One region of the Pseudomonas sp. F220 genome, then DNA from elsewhere that is predicted to be linked to it. Evidence: predicted binding sites of a transcription regulator. Region 1 holds the regulator's gene; the other holds the start of a gene.
What was found. The regulator FliA, encoded in region 1, starts transcription of late flagellar genes. The targets are predictions, from matches to a motif close to CTAAAGTTTNNNNNNNNNNNGCCGNTAA.
Positions count from the first base shown of each region.

Region 2: a site for FliA is predicted at 1,549-1,576, ahead of flgM (flagellar biosynthesis anti-sigma factor FlgM). Genes of this name have one in related genera too.

Region 1 is NZ_JBVASJ010000018.1:29,374-33,468, forward strand. It holds gene flhF (flagellar biosynthesis GTPase FlhF) at 1-19, shown strand, start outside; gene fleN (flagellar synthesis regulator FleN) at 139-969, shown strand; gene fliA (RNA polymerase sigma factor FliA) at 966-1,709, shown strand; gene ACZYSM_RS16800 (chemotaxis response regulator CheY) at 1,876-2,247, shown strand; gene ACZYSM_RS16805 (protein phosphatase CheZ) at 2,270-3,058, shown strand; gene ACZYSM_RS16810 (chemotaxis protein CheA) at 3,137-4,095, shown strand, end outside.
Region 2 is NZ_JBVASJ010000047.1:10,540-14,634, forward strand. It holds gene ACZYSM_RS26220 (flagellar brake protein) at 1-577, opposite strand, end outside; gene ACZYSM_RS26225 (flagella synthesis protein FlgN) at 670-1,137, opposite strand; gene flgM (flagellar biosynthesis anti-sigma factor FlgM) at 1,186-1,512, opposite strand; gene flgA (flagellar basal body P-ring formation chaperone FlgA) at 1,664-2,425, opposite strand; gene ACZYSM_RS26240 (chemotaxis protein CheV) at 2,504-3,436, shown strand; gene cheR (protein-glutamate O-methyltransferase CheR) at 3,482-4,095, shown strand, end outside.

The DNA.
Region 1 (4,095 bases):
GACCAAGCGGGTCGGCTAAGGTAATAACGAATAGATTGCAGTGTACCTACATCGATGGTCTGCCATGCATTGTTCCAATGGTGAACGCGCAGCCAGTTATGTGGCCTCCGTCTAAGTAAGACAAGGTAAAGAAAGAACATGGGCAGCATGCATCCCGTACAGGTGATCGCGGTGACCGGCGGCAAAGGTGGCGTCGGGAAGACTAACGTGTCAGTGAACTTGTCCCTGGCTCTAGCTGAGCTCGGCCGGCGCGTCATGCTGCTGGATGCCGATCTGGGGCTGGCGAACGTCGACGTTCTGTTGGGGCTGACACCCAAACGCACTCTGGCCGATGTGGTCGAGGGGCGCTGTGAGCTGCGCGATGTGCTGCTTCAGGGGCCAGGTGGGATTCGCATTGTCCCGGCGGCGTCCGGTACGCAGAGCATGGTGCATCTAAGCCCGGCCCAGCATGCCGGGTTGATCCAGGCCTTCAGCGATATCGGCGACAACCTCGACGTGCTGGTGATCGACACCGCCGCCGGTATTGGTGAGTCGGTTGTCAGTTTCGTTCGCGCAGCGCAAGAAGTGTTGCTGGTGGTCTGCGATGAGCCGACCTCGATCACCGATGCCTACGCCCTGATCAAACTGCTCAATCGTGACTACGGCATGAACCGCTTCCGTGTGCTCGCCAACATGGCGCAGAGCCCTCAGGAAGGCCGCAATCTGTTCGCTAAGTTGACCAAGGTCACGGATCGCTTCCTGGACGTGGCTTTACAATACGTCGGTGCGGTTCCCTACGACGAGTGTGTGCGCAAGGCTGTGCAAAAGCAGCGCGCAGTCTATGAAGCTTTCCCGCGCTCGAAGTGCTCACTGGCGTTCAAAGCCATTGCCCAGAAGGTCGATACCTGGCCGCTGCCTGCCAATCCACGCGGGCATCTGGAATTTTTCGTCGAGCGGCTAGTGCATCAAATAGCAGGACCGGTGCTATGACCGCCAGCGGTTACAACCTTTACAAGAAGTCGGCACGTGATGACAGTCAGTACGAACTGATCGAGCGCTATGCGCCACTGGTCAAGCGTATTGCCTACCACCTGCTGGCGCGTCTGCCGGCCAGTGTTCAGGTCGAGGATCTGATCCAGGCCGGGATGATTGGCTTGCTCGAAGTGTCGACTAAATACGACGCCAGCAAGGGCGCGAGTTTCGAGACTTACGCGGGTATCCGCATTCGTGGCGCAATGCTCGATGAAGTGCGTAAAGGTGACTGGGCTCCACGTTCGGTACACCGCAATACCCGGATGGTCAGTGACGCAATCCGCTCAATTGAAGCTAAAACCGGTTGTGACGCTAAAGATCATGAGGTTGCGGCCGAACTCCAATTGAGTCTCGACGATTATTACGGGATTTTGAATGACACCTTGGGTAGCCGGTTATTCAGCTTCGACGATCTGTTGCAGGACGGCGAGCATGAAGGGCTGCACGAGGGTGGCGCGAGTACTCATCTCGAGCCGTCGCGTGATCTGGAAGATGAACGCTTCCAGGCTGCGTTAGCGGACGCGATTGCCAATTTGCCGGAGCGTGAGCGACTGGTGTTGGCGCTGTACTACGACGAAGAGCTGAACCTCAAGGAAATCGGTGAGGTCCTGGGAGTCAGCGAATCGCGGGTCAGCCAGTTACACAGCCAGTGCGCGGCCCGTTTACGGGGGCGTTTGGGGGAGTGGCGAGCGCGCTGACAGGCAGTGTGGGGACACTGCGAACGAGGCTGGTACGGCAATAGCTGCACCGGTCACGGCCCGTTGTGCTCCATGCAGTCGTTGAGTGTTACGCCGAATTGATTGAATGGCGTGTCCAGGTGCTGGGCGCGTTTAAGACTGCTTGGAGGTCGAATTGGACAAGAACATGAAAATCCTCATCGTTGATGACTTCTCAACGATGCGGCGGATCATAAAAAACCTGTTGCGTGATCTGGGGTTCACCAACACGGTCGAGGCGGATGACGGTACTACCGCGATTCCGGTCCTCAACAGCGGGAGCATCGACTTTCTGGTAACGGACTGGAACATGCCTGGCATGACCGGTATCGACCTGCTGCGCCACGTACGAGCCGATGAAAAACTCAAACATCTGCCGGTGTTAATGGTCACGGCCGAAGCCAAGCGCGAGCAGATCATCGAAGCCGCTCAGGCCGGTGTGAACGGCTATGTGGTCAAACCATTCACGGCTCAGGCGCTGAAAGACAAGATCGAAAAAATCTTTGAACGCATCGGTTGATGACGTCCGCCATGGGGGAGCTATGGAGCATAACGAATTTTCACAGGGCGATTTTGAATCGACCCTGAAAAAACATGCCCACGAATTGGTCGAGAGCCTTGAAAAAGGCAAATTCGGCGACGCGGTGCAACTGATCCATGAGCTCAACCAGACCCGTGATCGCGGCCTGTACCAGGAAGTTGGCAAGCTCACCCGCGAGCTGCATAGCGCGATCGTCAATTTTCAGATTGACCCGAATATGCCGCAAGCCGAAGAAGTTTCGCAGATCACGGATGCGACTGAACGCCTGTCCTATGTGGTCAGGCTGACGGAGGCTGCGGCCAACCGCACCATGGACCTGGTCGAGAACAGCACCCCGTTGGTCAATGGCTTGAGTACCGAGGCTCAGGCCTTGAGCGTGGACTGGGGGCGGTTCATGCGCCGTGAAGTCGGTGCTGAAGAGTTTCGCGAACTGGCCCGGCGGGTTGATGGTTTCCTGACGCGTAGCGAGCAGCAGACTCGCATCGTGTCGAGCAATCTCAACGACATCCTGCTGGCCCAGGATTACCAGGATCTCACCGGTCAGGTGATCAAGCGCGTGACTCAGTTGGTCACGGAAGTCGAAACCAATCTTCTCAAACTCGTGTTGATGGCCAGTCAGGTCGATCGTTTTGCGGGCATTGAACATGACCGCGAATCGATCCTCGCTGAAAAAGATCCGGAAAAACATCTGTCTCAGGGTGAAGGTCCGCAGATTCATGCCGATAAACGTGAAGACGTTATGTCCGGTCAGGACGATGTAGACGATTTGCTTTCCAGCCTTGGATTTTAGGTTTCTAGGTCGTGATGACGGTTAATGCCGGTCGCGCCATTAACCGTCATCACGACCTACTGTAGGAGCACCCCACCAATGAGCTTCGGCGCCGATGAAGAGATCCTTCAGGATTTCCTGGTTGAGGCCGGCGAAATTCTTGAGCAACTGTCCGAGCAATTGGTCGAGCTGGAAAGCCGACCCGATGATGCGGACCTGCTCAATGCAATTTTTCGCGGTTTTCACACTGTAAAAGGGGGCGCCGGCTTCCTCCAGCTTCATGAGCTGGTGGAGTGCTGTCACATCGCCGAGAACGTCTTCGATATCCTGCGCAAGGGTGAGCGTCGCGTCGACTCGGAATTGATGGACGTGGTTCTGGAAGCACTGGATGCGGTGAACGGTATGTTCACCGAAGTCCGTGAGCGCACAGCGATCACTGCCGCAACACCGGAATTGCTGGCGGCGTTGGCTCGCTTGGCCGAGCCAGCCTCTGCCGATGCTGCACCGGCTGTTGAAGTGGTTGCCGAGCCTGTCGCCCAGAGCGATTCAGGCGATATCACCGACAATGAATTCGAACTGCTGCTCGACTCGCTCAATGCGGTCAAAGCTCAGGCAGAATCGCCTGTAGCGGCTGCACCGGCTCCGGTCGCGGCGGGTAGCGATGAAATCACCGATGCCGAATTCGAGTCGTTGCTCGATCAGTTGCACGGTAAAGGCCAGTTCGCTGTTGGCGCAGTGGTAGCACCGGCTGAGCCTGCGGCACCCAAGGCTGCTGTGGCCAGCAATGAAATTACCGACGACGAATTCGAAGCCCTGCTCGATCAGTTGCACGGCAAAGGTACGTTTGCGGTCGACGCCCTGGAAACCGCTATCGCTGCGGTGCCGGTTGCTGCCGCGCCAAGTGCCAAGGCAGCAGGCAGTGATCTGATTTCCGATCACGAATTCGAGTCATTGCTTGACGAGTTGCACGGCAAAGGCAAGTTCACCGAAGTGTCTGGCGCTGCGACTGCTGCGACTGCTGCGGTTGCGGCGCCTGTCGCCAAAGCGGTTGTGAAGCC
Region 2 (4,095 bases), on a different contig from region 1:
TGCCGAAGGGCAGGGCGGCGATGAAGCGGTCATAGACCTCGCCTAACTGCAGGCGGTCAGAGATGTCGCCGTCAAAGCGCAACTTGCAGCCGGTAGCCGAAATATCCAGCAGTTTGCCGTTTACCGGAGCCTTGAGTTTTTCGCCGCCGAGCTCGATGTTGACCAGTTGAGCCAGTTTCAGAGCCGCGCGAAATGCATTGCGACGTTGGTGATAGACCACTTCGACAGGCATCGCGCCGCGATAGCAGCGAGTGCCATTGGATTCGTCGATCGTCAGTGTGCCATTGCCATCCCAGGCAATCCGCACACCGTCATGGAAACCCTCGACGCGGTAGGCTTCGCCATTGAGCAGAAAGCGCTCGCCATCGCGAGGAATCATTTCGTCCAGAGCGAGCGTGTTGCTGTCTCGATCGACTTCGACCAGATAGCTCTGAAAGCGCTGGCTGCGCTCGTGGAAAGTGATGATCAGTGGATCATGGCTCTCTTGCAGCAGCCGCAGATTAGCGGCGATTTCCAAAGGGGTAGTGAGCACCTTCGGTGGCTGCGAAGCATCTTCCGCGTTTAAGGCATTGAACACGGTTCATCAATCTCCAGACAAAATACGACACGCAAAAGCCGGCATTTTGCCAGCATGTTTCGCGCCTTGATAGAGCGCGCTCATCTCTGATTTCAAGCCTGGCTGAGTGGGCGGGGCTTCGCAAGCCTGGAGGTTGATCCGCGGGCATCATAAAGGGCAGGAGGTTCACCACCGGTGAGGATCTTCAGCTGATTGGCTGTGGTGGCTTGCTGGACCTGGATCGAGCGACCGTTGAGTTCGTTGGCTGCCTGACAGTTGGCCAGAAGCTGATTGAGCTCATCGCTCTGAGTCAGCAGTTGATCGCCAATGGACGATTGCCCTGCAAGTTGTTCCAGACCGCTTCGATTGGCGGGCAGGTTCATACTGATGAGGATCTGACTGCGTAAACGCCCATGCTGTTCAAGCAAAATGATCAGCGCCTGTTTCTGCGCGAGAATATCTTCGAGCAACGGCATGTCGCGACCGTGCAAAGCGAGGGACTCCGTTTGCAGCAACTCCAGCAAGTGTTGGGCTGGAGCAAGATCGTCAGTGATCAGTTGCAGTAAATTAGTGTCGTGCATGGCTGGCCTTGGGTTTTAAGCGTCCAAAAGCCTGGCGCAGGCCTTTGGCTAGCGCTGGGCTTCGAAGTTGAGCAGTTTGCTGGCTACACGGTTGCTGTCGACTTTATAGCTGCCATCGGCAATCGCTTGCTTCAACTCAGCCACACGGGCTTTGTCGACAGCAGGTTGATCGCGCAGCGTGTCAGTGACCTTCTGCAACTGTTGAGCCTCATTGCTAAGGTGTACCGATTCCCCGCTTTTGCTGGTACTGGTCTGTTCGACCGGGGTATTCACCGGCGCGGACTTGCCGGCGTCGCCGGTTTCCTTGCTGCCGCTGGTACGCGTACTGCTTGTGAGTAAGGGGGAGCTATTTAGACGGCTGAAATCGATGACCATGATAAAAAACCTCTGGGTATTTGGACGCTTGCCATGTTTTCGGCCATACCCGGAAAAACTTTAGACTCAATTATCGCTGAGATCGCGCGCGCTCGGCTCTTGCCTTGCTTGAGGCTCAGTTTAGGGAACGCCTGAGCGTAGCGCCAGTTCTCTACATGGCAACTTCAACCTGGCCCGGCGCGGTTACACGCGCTTTGATCACGCGTTGAGAGTTCAGATTCTTGACTCTGATCTGTTCGCTCAGGCCGCCGTTGGACAACGCCTCGCCCGGCATTCGGACATTGAGCGTACCGCTGCGGGCGGAGATCACCACTTGATCGCCTTTGCGAACGACTTCCGCCTGTTCCATGTGGACCAGGGTGATGACCTGATCGCTGACCATTGGTCGGACGAGTTTCTGACCGATGGCTTGATCGACAGAGGTCAGATAGCTCTGATTGATCTGGCTGATGTCCCGCTCGCGTAGGGTGACATCCTCGGGAGCAATAATTGCGGCGCGTTTAAGAGGGCGAGTGGTGGTGACAACCTCTCGAAACAGACGGACCTGAGCGGGAACGAAGACCGTCCAGGGGGAGGCTCCGTCGCAGCGCACCTTTACGGTCACACGGCCCAACGGCTGCGCCGGACTCTCCAGTGTCGCTGTCAATTCCTTGTCGCAAAACGGCATGCGCAAGCGAGGATCAAGCTGGCTGACCTGTATCTCATAGCGTCCTTGCGTTTGACTGGTCGCCAGATAGTCTTCTACGGTGAATTCAAGAAAGCCTTGGGTGACGCCGATAAGCATATCAGGCAAGGTGACCGAATCAGCAAGGGCAGGGCTGCCAACGTTGAAAAAGCATAGCGCTGCCAATGCGCAAAGTGATTTGCGGTACGTTGATGTCAGGCGTCGGGAAAATGTCGTTTTTGCGTTCATGGCAGTTAAAAAGCAAGCCCCGTGCCGTTTAGCGATGAATGCGCATCGGATTTTAAGTGTTGGTGTAGGAGTCTGGGCATGGCTGGTGTAATGGATTCGGTGAACCGGCGCACGCAACTGGTAGGGCAGAATCGCCTTGAGCTGTTGTTGTTCCGTCTCGACGGCCAGCAGCTGTATGGGATCAACGTGTTCAAGGTTCGGGAGGTGCTGCAATGCCCCAAGCTGACCCTGTTGCCTAAATCCAATCCTGTCGTGTGCGGTGTCGCAAATATTCGGGGGGCGACCATTCCGATCCTCGATCTGGCAATGGCGACCGGTTCGGGCGGTTTGCAGGATCAAAGCAATCCCTTCGTGATCATCACGGAGTACAACACCAAGACCCAGGGTTTTTTGGTCAGGTCGGTCGAGCGCATCGTTAACATGAACTGGGAGGAGATCCATCCGCCTCCCAAGGGCACTGGTCGCGATCATTATTTGACAGCTGTGACCCGGGTCGACAATCAGTTAGTCGAAATCATCGATGTCGAGAAGGTTCTGGCTGAAGTGGCGCCGGCATCGGAAGCCATTTCGGTAGGTGTGGTGGACGTTGAAACACAGCGCAAGGCGGTTTCCCTGCGGGTGCTGACGGTCGACGACTCGTCGGTCGCGCGCAAGCAGGTCACGCGTTGTCTGCAGACTGTTGGGGTCGATGTAGTGGCGTTGAACGACGGCCGACAGGCGCTGGATTACCTGCGCAAGCTGGTCGACGAGGGTAAGAAGCCGGAAGAAGAGTTCTTGATGATGATTTCCGACATCGAGATGCCCGAAATGGACGGGTACACGCTCACGGCTGAAATCCGCAACGACCCACGCATGCAAAAGCTACATATCATCCTGCATACTTCGTTATCCGGTGTATTCAATCAGGCGATGGTGAAGAAGGTCGGTGCCGATGACTTCCTTGCCAAATTTCGCCCTGATGACCTGGCATCCCGGGTAGTCGACCGGATCAAAGCAGCAGACAACAGCTAGGGGCGTTTGCTCCTGGCGGTCAACACGATTTAAGAGGCGGTACCATTGTCTACGGGTAATTTGGATTTCGAACAGTTCCGGGTCTTCCTGGAAAAAGCCTGTGGCATTTTGCTCGGTGAAAACAAGCAGTATCTGGTGTCGAGCCGTCTCAACAAACTGATGGAACAGCAGGGCATCAAATCCTTGGGTGAGCTGGTTCAGCGTATTCAGACCCAGCCGCGCAGTGGTTTGCGCGAGATGGTGGTGGACGCCATGACCACCAACGAAACCCTCTGGTTTCGTGACACTTATCCGTTTGAAGTCTTGAAGAACAAAGTCCTGCCCGAGTCGATCAAGGCCAGCCCTGGTCAGCGCTTGCGCATTTGGTCGGCGGCGTGCTCATCGGGGCAGGAACCTTACTCGTTGTCCATGTCGATCGATGAGTTCGAGCGGACTAACCTGGGTCAGCTGAAAATGGGTGTGCAGATCGTTGCCACCGATTTGTCCGGTACCATGCTGAACAACTGCAAGACCGGCGAATACGACAGCCTGGCCATTGGCCGCGGCCTCTCTGCGGAGCGGCTGCAACGCTATTTTGATCCGAAAGGGCCGGGGCGTTGGGCAATCAAGGCGCCGATCAAGAGTCGGGTTGAGTTCCGTTCGTTCAACCTGCTGGACAG